3 regions of the Streptomyces sp. PU-14G genome follow, and region 3 is predicted to be linked to each of the others. Evidence: riboswitches for the same ligand, from Rfam matches in the RefSeq annotation. Region 3 holds a riboswitch; each other region holds the start of a gene.
What was found. Region 3 has a riboswitch for cobalamin ahead of AB8Z75_RS09570 (cobalamin biosynthesis protein). Riboswitches for the same ligand answer to the same signal wherever they lie in the genome.

Region 1 (3,193 bases), on a different contig from region 3:
GCGTGCGGTGCGGGTCAGCTCCCAGTCGGGCAGCGGCCCGTGGCGCTCGGCCAGTTCGGCGGAGGTCTCGTAGGCGGCGAGCATGATCCGTTCGGCGATCCTGGTGGACAGCTCGCGGGCCTCCGCCGAGTCGAACGGCAGCCCGAGCCGGAAGAAGACGTCCTGGAGCCCCATCACGCCCAGACCGACGGGCCGCCAGCGGGAGTTGGATCCTGCGGCCTGCTCGGTCGGGTAGTAGTTGACGTCCACCACGCGGTCGAGGAACGTGACCGCTGTACGGACGGTGGCGTCCAGCCGCTTCCAGTCCATCCGCCGGTCCTCGCCCAGGTGGGCGGCGAGGTTGACGGAGCCCAGGTTGCACACGGCGGTCTGGTCGTCGTCGGTGACTTCCAGGATCTCCGTGCACAGGTTCGAGGAGTGCACGACGCGGCCCGGCGTACCGGTCTGGTTGGCGGTGCGGTTGGAGGTGTCCTTGAAGGTCATCCAGCCGTTGCCGGTCTGCGCGAGGGTGCGCATCATCGCGCCGTACAGCTGCCGCGCGGGCAGTCGTTTGAGGGCGCGCCCGTCGGCCTCCGCCGCGCGGTAGGCGGCGTCGAACTCCTCGCCCCACAGGTCGGTCAGCTCGGGCACGTCGGAGGGGGAGAAGAGCGACCAGTCCTCGTCCGCCTCGACGCGGCGCATGAACGCGTCGGGTACCCAGTGCGCGAGGTTGAGGTTGTGGGTGCGGCGCGCGTCCTCACCGGTGTTGTCGCGCAACTCGAGGAACTCCTCGATGTCCGCGTGCCAGGTCTCCAGGTAGACGCACGCGGCTCCCTTGCGCCGGCCGCCCTGGTTGACCGCGGCGACCGAGGCGTCGAGGGTCCGCAGAAACGGCACGATCCCGTTCGAGTGCCCGTTGGTGCCGCGGATCAGCGCGCCCCGCGAGCGGATGCGGGAGAAGGGCAGGCCGATGCCGCCCGCGTGCTTGGAGAGCCTGGCCACCTGGTGGTAGCGCTCGTAGAGCGAGTCCAGTTCGTCCTTGGGGGAGTCCAGCAGGTAGCAGGAGGACATCTGGGGGTGGCGGGTGCCGGCGTTGAAGAGTGTGGGGGAGGAGGGCAGGTAGGCGAGGGAGCACAGCAGCCGGTAGAAGGTGCCGACCTCGGCGAGCGCCGCTGCCGTCTCGTCCGCCGCCAGCCCGCAGGCCACGCGCAGGAAGAAGTGCTGCGGGGTCTCGATCGCGCGCCGGGTGGTGGGGTGGCGCAGCAGGTAGCGGGAGTGGACGGTGCGCAGCCCGAAGTAGCCGAACCGGTCGTCGGCGCCGTCCGCGAGCGCCTCGTCGACCAGCGCGTCGAGGTGTGCGGCGTGCGCGGTGACGAAGGCGTGCGTCCGGTCCGCGAGCAGTCCCTGGGCGTGGCCGAGCGCGACCGAGGCGGAGAAGGAGGTGACGCCCTCTGCCCCGGTCTCGTCCCGGATGGCGCGCGTGAGCAGCCGGGCGGCCAGCCGCGAGTACGCCGGCTCCTCGCCGATCAGGCCCGCGGCGGCTTCGATGGCCAGGTCCCGCAGGTCGGCCGCGGTCGCGGAGGGGGCCCTTCCGCGCAGCGCCGCAGCGAGCACGGGGGCCGGGTCCGCGCCGGTCAGGTCCGCGGTCAGGGCGGCGAGGGTGTCACGCAGCGCGGCGGCGGGGCGGTCGTGCGCGTCGGGTCCGGGAGCGGTTCCGTACTGGCCGTCGGTTCCGTACTGGCCGGTTGGCTCGCCGGCGGGCCGCTCCCGCCCGGCCGGCTGCTCCTGGCTGGGTGACGGGGCGGTGGGGGCGATGGTCACGCGGTGCTCTCCCTCGCTGCTCGCTGCTCGTGCTCGTGGCAGGGCAGGGCGCGGGGAGCGCGCACGCCGTCGGGCATGCCGCACTCCGTCCGCCGGCCCAGTCCACGAGACCCGGACGTTCCTCGATGCCGCCGCCTGCAGGTGATCGGACTCGCGGGCAGCTTCGTTCTGCTCCGCACACCGTTGCGGGACAGTCCCGGGTTCGCACCGGGTTCCCCTGCGTCAGTGGCGACGGCCGTGAGGGAGCATACATGTTGTGGCCGCTCGGGTGTGACCCCCCATATCTTGTGTCATGCGCACCGGGAGAGGGCGTGCTCACCGCAGGCGGGTCACAGCACCAGGGCGTAGGTCCACAGGCTCATTCCCTCGATCGGGGACCAGTCGCGCCCGGGCGTGCGGGTGAAACCGAGCCGCTCGTAGAGCCGGTGCGCCGCGGCCATGCGCGGATGGGTGGACAGCACCAGCCCGCGCAGGCCCAGCGCGCGGGCCCGCTCCCCGCACGCGGTCACCAGCGCCTCGCCCACCCCGCGCCCCCGCGCGCTCTGTGCCACGGCGAGCATCCGGAACTCGCCCTCGCCCTCGCCTGCGATCTCCGCGTAGCGCCCGCGGGTTCCGACGAAGGTGACCGAACCCAGCAGCGTGCCCGTACCGTCCTCGGCGATCAGCAGTTCCGCGTGGGCGGCGCGGCTCGCGGCGTCGCGCAGTGTCGTCAGGTACGGGTCGTCCTCGCCGAAGTCCAGCAGCCCCCCGTCGAGGTAGGCCCGTGCGATCAACTCTCCGGCCCGCGCGTACTCCTCGGGCCGGGCCGTCCTGACCGTGACGCCGGCCGGCCCTCTCGTGGCGCCGGCCTCCCCGGCCGTCGCGCTGGCCGCCTCGGCCGCGGTGGTCGCCTTGGCTGCGCTGGTCGCCTTGGCTGCGGTGGTCGCCTCGGCCGCGGTGTCGGCTGTGCTCGTCGTGAAGTCCATGGCCGCCATCATGCGCCGACACGCCGACGCTCGTCCCGGAATGTGTCCGGGACGGGCGTCGGTCGTCGGTCGTCGGTGTCGGTCGGGGTCAGTTGGCCGCGCCGGCCTCCACCCTGGGGCCCTCACCCTCCCCTTCGCCGGAGCGGTCCTCGCCGGCGCGGCCCGCGGCGCTGTCGCCCGCCTGTGCCGCGCCGTCGCCGGCGGCGGGGGCGTCGGCCGTGTAGTCCTCGGGACGGGTCTCGTCGACGCCGTCGGGGGCCCGCAGCGCCCGCAGCACGACCGTGCCGACGACGGTCACGGCCACGTTCAGCACGAACGCCGTGACACCGATGTAGCCGGTCTCCCCGATGCCGGGGATCACGTCGTTGCTGCCGCCGAAGTGCTCCTGTGTCGGGCTCGCGACGCCGTACGCGGCGAGCGTGCCGTAG
Region 2 (3,193 bases), on a different contig from region 3:
GTCGGCGCGGGCGGCGCGCAGCTCGCCGGTCTGCGGGAAGCTGCCGATGGTGGTGGTCGGCAGCGGCGGGAGGCCCAGCCGGGTACGCTGCGCCGCCGTGCGCCGGGCGTACGGCTCCGAGCGTCGGGCGTCGGCCTCGGTGACGGCCGCCGTGCGGGCGCGTACCGCCGCGTCGCGGGTGAGCGGCGAGGCGGCGCGCGAGGCCAGGTCGGCACGGTTGGCGGCGAGTTCGCCGCCGATGGCGCCCGTGCCCTGGGACAGCCCGCGCGCCAGGGTGGCGGCCTCGGCGGTCTTCTGCGCCGCGAACGCCAGCCAGCGGGCGACCTGCGGGTCGAGGTCGCGCTCCGCCCTCGCGTCCAGCGGGACGTGCAGCAGCGAGCAGGACGGGGCCACGTCCACGCGGTCGGCCAGCCCCAGCAGCGTGCCCAGGGTGGTCATGGACCGCGCGTAGTCGTTGATCCACACGTTGCGTCCGTCGATGACGCCCGCCACCAGCCGCTTGCCCGGCAGCCCGCCGGCCGCCGCGAGCGCGTCGAGGTTGGCGGCGGCGGGCCCTGTGAAGTCGAGCGCCAGCCCCTCCACGGGGGCCTTGGCCAGCACGGGCAGCGCTTCCCCGAGCCGGTCGAAGTAGGAGGCGACCAGCAGCCGCGGCCGGTCGGCGAGCCCGCCCAGTCCCCGGTAGGCGCGGGCCGCAGCCGCCAGCTGTTCGGGGGTGCGGTCGGGCACCAGCGCCGGCTCGTCCAGCTGCACCCACTGTGCCCCCGCGGCGCGCAGGTCCGCCAGCACCTCCGCGTAGACGGGCAGCAGCTGCTCCAGCAGGGTCAGCGGCTCGAAGTCCTCGGGCGCGCCGGGTGCGGGCTTGGCCAGCAGCAGATAGGTAACGGGACCCACCAGGACAGGACGGGCCTCCACGCCCAGGGCAAGGGCCTCCTTCAGCTCGCGGGTCTGCTTGCCCGAGTCGGCGCGGAAGACGGTGCCGGGGCCGAGCTCGGGCACCAGGTAGTGGTAGTTGGTGTCGAACCACTTGGTCATCTCCAGTGGCGCGGCGTCCTGCGTACCGCGGGCCATGGCGAAGTAGCCGTCCAGCGGATCGGCCTCGACCGCGGCGCGGTGCCTCTCGGGGACGGCGCCGACCATGACCGTGGTGTCCAGTACGTGGTCGTAGTACGAGAAGTCGCCGGTGGGCAGCTCGGCCAGCCCGGCCTCGGCCATCGCCCGCCAGTTGGCGCGGCGCAGCCCGGCCGCCGTGGTGTGGAGGGCCTCGGCGGTGACGCGGCCCTTCCAGTAGCCCTCGACGGCCTTCTTCAGTTCGCGGCCTGGGCCCTGGCGGGGGTAGCCGTGCACGGTGGCGTGGGCCGTGCGGGGCTGGGGTGTGGTGTCCGTGGTGCCTGTGGTGTCCTGGGGGACCGCTGAAGCGTTCGCACCTGTCGCTGTCACGCAACTCTCCTTCGCGAGGTGACCGAAGCGCTCCCGGGACCGGGACGACGGCGCGAAGGGGCGCGGCGCGGACGGGACCCGCGTCGGCGTCCGTCCTGCGGGGGCGTCTCGTGCCGCCCGCGTGCTCCGCTCTCCGACCCGCCCTCGAGGTCTCCGGGAGAACCGCACGCGTGCGCGTGCGGGCAGCGGGCAGGTCTTCGGACTCGCGGGCACGCCTGCCGGTCTCCCGGCGGGCACCTACCGGCCGTCGCTTCCCGGACCGTTCCATCCAGTGCGTATGACGGCTCTCGTTCCCACTCACCGCTGCGGGGCAGTCCCGGATTCCCACCGGGTTCCCTCTTACGACGCCTCCCGCCTGGCGGACGGGGCGAACCATCTGCGCGGCCAGCCTAGCGGCTCGGCGAACAGGTGTCTGCGGGGCCCGGCGCGTACGCTCCCGCTTAGGACTCCAGCAGCCGGGACCTGAGACGGGTGCGGGTGCCGTCGGTGAGACCGAGCCCCTTGGCCAGGTAGGTCTCCACGTCGCCCCAGGTCTCGTCGATGGCGGTGAAGGCCGCGTGCAGGTACGCGGCGCGGGCGTCGAACAGGGGCGCCAGCAGTTCCAGCACCTCCGCCGACATTCCGGCCCTCGACTTGCCGCTGCGGTGCACCTTGTACCGCCGGTGCGGATCGTTGGACAGCAGGTAGTCGGCCTCGATCGCGCCGCGGTCGACGCCGAGCGCCAGCAGCGTGATCGCCACCGACAGTCCCGCGCGGTCCTTGCCGGCGGCGCAGTGCATCAGCGCGGGCACGCTGTCCTCGGCGAGCGCGTGCAGGATCCTGCTGTGCTCGGCCGTCCGCGAGGTGATCATGGTGCGGTAGGAGGTCGTCATCCGCTCGGCGCCCAGCCCGTTGCCGAGGATCGTCTGGAGCTGGTCGAGCTCGCCGTCCCGCACCATCTTCCAGAACTCCGCGCCGTCGGCCGGGTCAGAGAGCGGGATGTTGACGTTGCGCACGCCCGGCAGCACCACATCGGGGCCGTCGAGCTTCCGGTCGGCGTCGTTGCGGAAGTCGAAGACCGTGTGCAGTGCCAGCCCGCCGAGGAAGGCGGCGTCCTCGGGTGTCGCGTGCGCCAGGTGTCCGCTGCGGAAGAGCACCCCGCGCCGTACCCGCTGCCCGTCCACCGTGGGCAGCCCTCCGACGTCCCGGAAGTTCCGTACCCCGGCCAGCACCTTTTCGGCGGACTCCTGCGTCACGAGTGCGCTCCCTAGTGTGTAAGACGACCGTCCGTTCGACCATACGACATGGATGCCTGAGGCCATCAGTTCCGGCGGGCGTGACCCCTGCGACAGGTCTCCTCGCGGGCTGCCCGTGCCGTGAGTGCCATGAGCGCCCCGCACCCGTGCTGTGAGTCCCCGTACGCTCGCACTGTGAGCGAGGAGCTGTTTCCGCGTCCGCCCGCCGAGGTGGCGCCCGGTGCCGTGCACCTGCCGGGGTGGCTGGACGCCGGGGCGCAGGGGGAGCTGCTGGCGGCCTGCCGGCGCTGGGCACTGCCGCCCGCCGGGCTGCGGACGGTGCGGATGCCCGGCGGTGGCGAGATGTCGGTGCGCCAGCTGAGCCTGGGGCGGCACTGGTATCCGTACGGTTACGCGGACACCGTCGTGGACGGCGACGGGGAGCGGGTGAAGGCCTTCCCCACGTGGCTGGGGGAGTGGGCGCGCCGCGCGGTGGGCGATGCGGCGGCGGTGGCCGGCGAGGGCGCGTACGGGGAGGGACC
Region 3 (3,193 bases):
CCTGTGCGGACATCTCGCCCACCGGCTTGCCCAGCAGCACGACCTGGCTGGTGCGGTCACCGCCCGGCTTCAGCAGCACCGGGTTCATCAGCGCGCTCGGCTCCGTGCGGGCCGCCGCCGCCTGCATGGCCTGCGCCCGGCCGATCTCGGCACCGTCGAGGGTGACGTAGGAGTTCAGCGACATGTTCTGCGCCTTGAACGGCGCCACGCGCAGCCCCTTGCGGACCAGCCAGCGGCAGATGCCCGCCGTCACCACGCTCTTGCCGGCGTCCGAGGTCGTCCCCGCGACCAGCAGTCCGCCCGCGCCGCCCCCGCTCACCGTGCGCCTCCCGCGCTCCCGGCACCCCGAGGGCGCCGCCTCGTCCCACTCGCCGCACCCCGCGCGGCACCGGCCGCGCAGCAGACCGCCAGCGCCAGGACGCCGACGCGCCGCGACAACCGCACCGCGCGCTCGATGTCCGCCGTCCGCACCTGGCGGCCGGACTCGCCCAGGACCGGACGGTGCTCGACGCGTCCGCCGTAGGAGAGCGTCCCGCCGAGCCGCACACCGAGGGCCCCGGCGAACGACGCCTCGACCGGGCCCGCGTTGGGGCTCGGATGCCGGTGCGCGTCCGCCCGCCACGCCCGTACGGCGCCGCGCGGGTCCGGCCCGGCCACGGCGGCCAGTACGGCGGTCAGCCGCGCCCCGGGCCACCCCGCCGCGTCGTCCAGCCGGGCGGCGGCCCAGCCGAACCTGCGGTGGCGCGGCGAGCGGTGACCGACCATCGCGTCCAGTGTGTTGACCGCCCGGAAGCCGAGCATCCCCGGCACGCCCGCCAGCGCGCCCCACACCAGGGCGCCGACCACGGCGTCCGAGGTGTTCTCCGCGACGGACTCGACCACCGCGCGCGCCACGCCCTGTGCGTCGAGCCCCTGCGGGTCGCGCCCGCACAGCGCGGGCAGCCGCGCGCGGGCCAGCGCCAGGTCCCCGGCCTCCAGCGCGGCGGCCACGGCGCGCGCCTCCCGCGTCAGGGACGTACCACCGAGGACCGCCCAGGTGGCCGCGGCCGTCACCGCGGCGGCGCCCTTGCCGGCCGCGTCGCGCTCTGCGGCGGCGTTACGCCTTGCGACCGCGTCGCGTGCTGCCACCGCGCTGCGCCCCGCGACCGCGCTGGGTCCGAAGTTCGCGCCCGGGTCCGCGGCCTGGCTGTGTCGTGCGGTTCCGCTGCGCGCCGCGCTCTTGCCCGCGGTGGCCTCGACGGCCGCGCTCACGGCACGTCCCATCGCGACCGCGCCGCCCGTGCACAGGGCCACGTACAGCGCCCCCACGCCGCGGTGATCGCGCCACATCCGTCGCTCCAGCGCGCCTGCGACCCGGCCGAAGGCGGCGACAGGGTGGCCGCGCCGCGGGTCCCCGAGCAGCGCGTCCGCGACGAATCCGGCGACGGCGCCGCCGGTCTGGACGCCCACGGTCCGCTTCACGCGACGGGCCCGGCGCACACATCCACGACGACGGGAAACGAAGCCCCGCAGGGGGCGGATACGGCAGCGCAGCCACGCATGGCGGTGTCCTCACTCAGGGTCCTCGCCCTGGCTCGACTCGACCGGCGGCGAGAGTCTCCTGGCTCCCGGATCCGCGCCACCCCGCCTTCCAGCCCGCATGGGCCGTGGCATCGCTGGGATGGTGCTCCCCGGTGACAGTGGCGGGACCGCGCCGGATTCGCACCGGCTTCCTCTCCATGCCGCCGTTTGGGCACCGGCAGTCCACCACGCCCGACTGACCCCGTCAACTCGCCCTTGACCTGCGACGGGGGAGTGTGTGATCCCCCACGCCCACCGCGTCGGCCCACCCCGCTGCCGGGGCAGCCGCGCCCGACGACGAGCGCCCCCGGGGTCTCTGGTTCCCGGGGGCGCTCGTCGTCGGGCGGTGTGCCGAAGGGCCGTGCCGAGGGGCCGTGCCGAGGGTTTCGGGCAGGCCTGGGCGGGGGGTTACGCCGCGATCAGGTAGATGCCGTACGCCACCGCCGCCAGGCACAGCGCATAGCAGGCGTACGCGCCGGTGCGGGCGAGCGCGGAGGAGCTGGTGGCGCCGGCGCGCGGGGAGTTGGTGACGATGCCGAGGGTGAAGACGCCGACGAGTCCGACGGTCGCCAGCAGGCTGACGCCGAAGACCTGGCCGAGGGCGGCCCAGTCGATGTTCATGCGGTCACTCTTTCTGGCTCGAGGCCCTGTCCGAGGGGCTCAGGAGATGCTGCCCGCGGKGGCGGGGCGGCTCGGGGCGGGGGAGGGGAGACGGCGCGGACGGCGGTGGTGAGCACCCCCGCGGGCTCCGGCTCCGGCTCCGGCTCCGTTGACGGCGCCGGCATGGCGGTCTCCGTCGCGGGCTCCACCTCGTTGACGTTGGTGTGGTCCACCGGAGTGCGCCGGGAGCGGACCCAGATGGCGCCGCAGATCGCCAGCGTGAGGACGGCGACCGTCGCCACGCCCCAGTCGCCCTGCTCGGCCAGCAGCGCGGCGCCCGCCGCGACCAGTCCCGCGGCCGGGAGGGTGAGCGCCCAGCCGACGACCATGCGGCCCGCCGTCCCCCAGCGGACCACGCCGCCCTTGCGGCCCAGTCCCGAACCCATCACGGCGCCGGAGCACACGTGGGTGGTGGAGAGGGAGAAGCCGATGTGCGAGGAGGCCAGGATGGTGGCCGCCGCGCTCGTCTGGGCGGCGAAGCCCTGCGGCGGCTGGATGTCGGTGATGCCCTTGCCCATGGTGCGGATGATGCGCCAGCCGCCCAGGTAGGTGCCCAGCGCGATGGCCAGGCCCGCCGAGGCGATGACCCACACGGGCGGGTTCGCGCCGGGGGCCAGGGCGCCGCCGGTGACCAGCGCGAGGGTGATGACACCCATGGTCTTCTGCGCGTCGTTGGTGCCGTGCGCGAGGGAGACCAGCGCGGCGGAGGTGATCTGCCCGGCGCGGTAGCCCTTGGCGGTCTGCCCCTCGTCGGCGTTGCGGGCGACGCGGTAGGTCACCCGGGTGGCGCAGACGGAGGCGATGCCGGCCACCAGCGGGGCGGCGAGCGCGGGGATGAGCACCTTCATGACGACGACGTCGCCGTTGACCGCGCCCGTGCCGACCGCGGCGACCGTCGCGCCGAGCAGGCCGCCCATCAGGGCGTGGGAGGAGCTGGAGGGGAGTCCGGCGAGCCAGGTCAGCAGGTTCCAGA

Region 1: linked by a shared signal. The riboswitch ahead of AB8Z75_RS04860 (ribonucleoside-diphosphate reductase subunit alpha) and the one ahead of AB8Z75_RS09570 (cobalamin biosynthesis protein) in region 3 are both predicted to bind cobalamin.
Region 2: linked by a shared signal. The riboswitch ahead of metE (5-methyltetrahydropteroyltriglutamate--homocysteine S-methyltransferase) and the one ahead of AB8Z75_RS09570 (cobalamin biosynthesis protein) in region 3 are both predicted to bind cobalamin.

Annotation. Positions count from the first base shown of each region.
Region 1 covers NZ_JASKYT010000023.1:16,731-19,923, reverse strand. The annotation lists gene AB8Z75_RS04860 (ribonucleoside-diphosphate reductase subunit alpha) at 1-1,800, opposite strand, end outside; cobalamin riboswitch at 1,919-2,052, opposite strand; gene AB8Z75_RS04855 (GNAT family N-acetyltransferase) at 2,130-2,573, opposite strand; gene mctP (monocarboxylate uptake permease MctP) at 2,854-3,193, opposite strand, start outside.
Region 2 covers NZ_JASKYT010000052.1:5,845-9,037, reverse strand. The annotation lists gene metE (5-methyltetrahydropteroyltriglutamate--homocysteine S-methyltransferase) at 1-1,344, opposite strand, end outside; cobalamin riboswitch at 1,629-1,779, opposite strand; gene AB8Z75_RS09265 (tyrosine-protein phosphatase) at 1,878-2,672, opposite strand; gene AB8Z75_RS09260 (alpha-ketoglutarate-dependent dioxygenase AlkB) at 2,847-3,193, shown strand, end outside.
Region 3 covers NZ_JASKYT010000054.1:17,402-20,594, reverse strand. The annotation lists gene AB8Z75_RS09575 (cobyric acid synthase) at 1-319, opposite strand, end outside; gene AB8Z75_RS09570 (cobalamin biosynthesis protein) at 316-1,449, opposite strand; cobalamin riboswitch at 1,594-1,716, opposite strand; gene AB8Z75_RS09565 (hypothetical protein) at 1,969-2,181, opposite strand; gene AB8Z75_RS09560 (anion permease) at 2,178-3,193, opposite strand, start outside.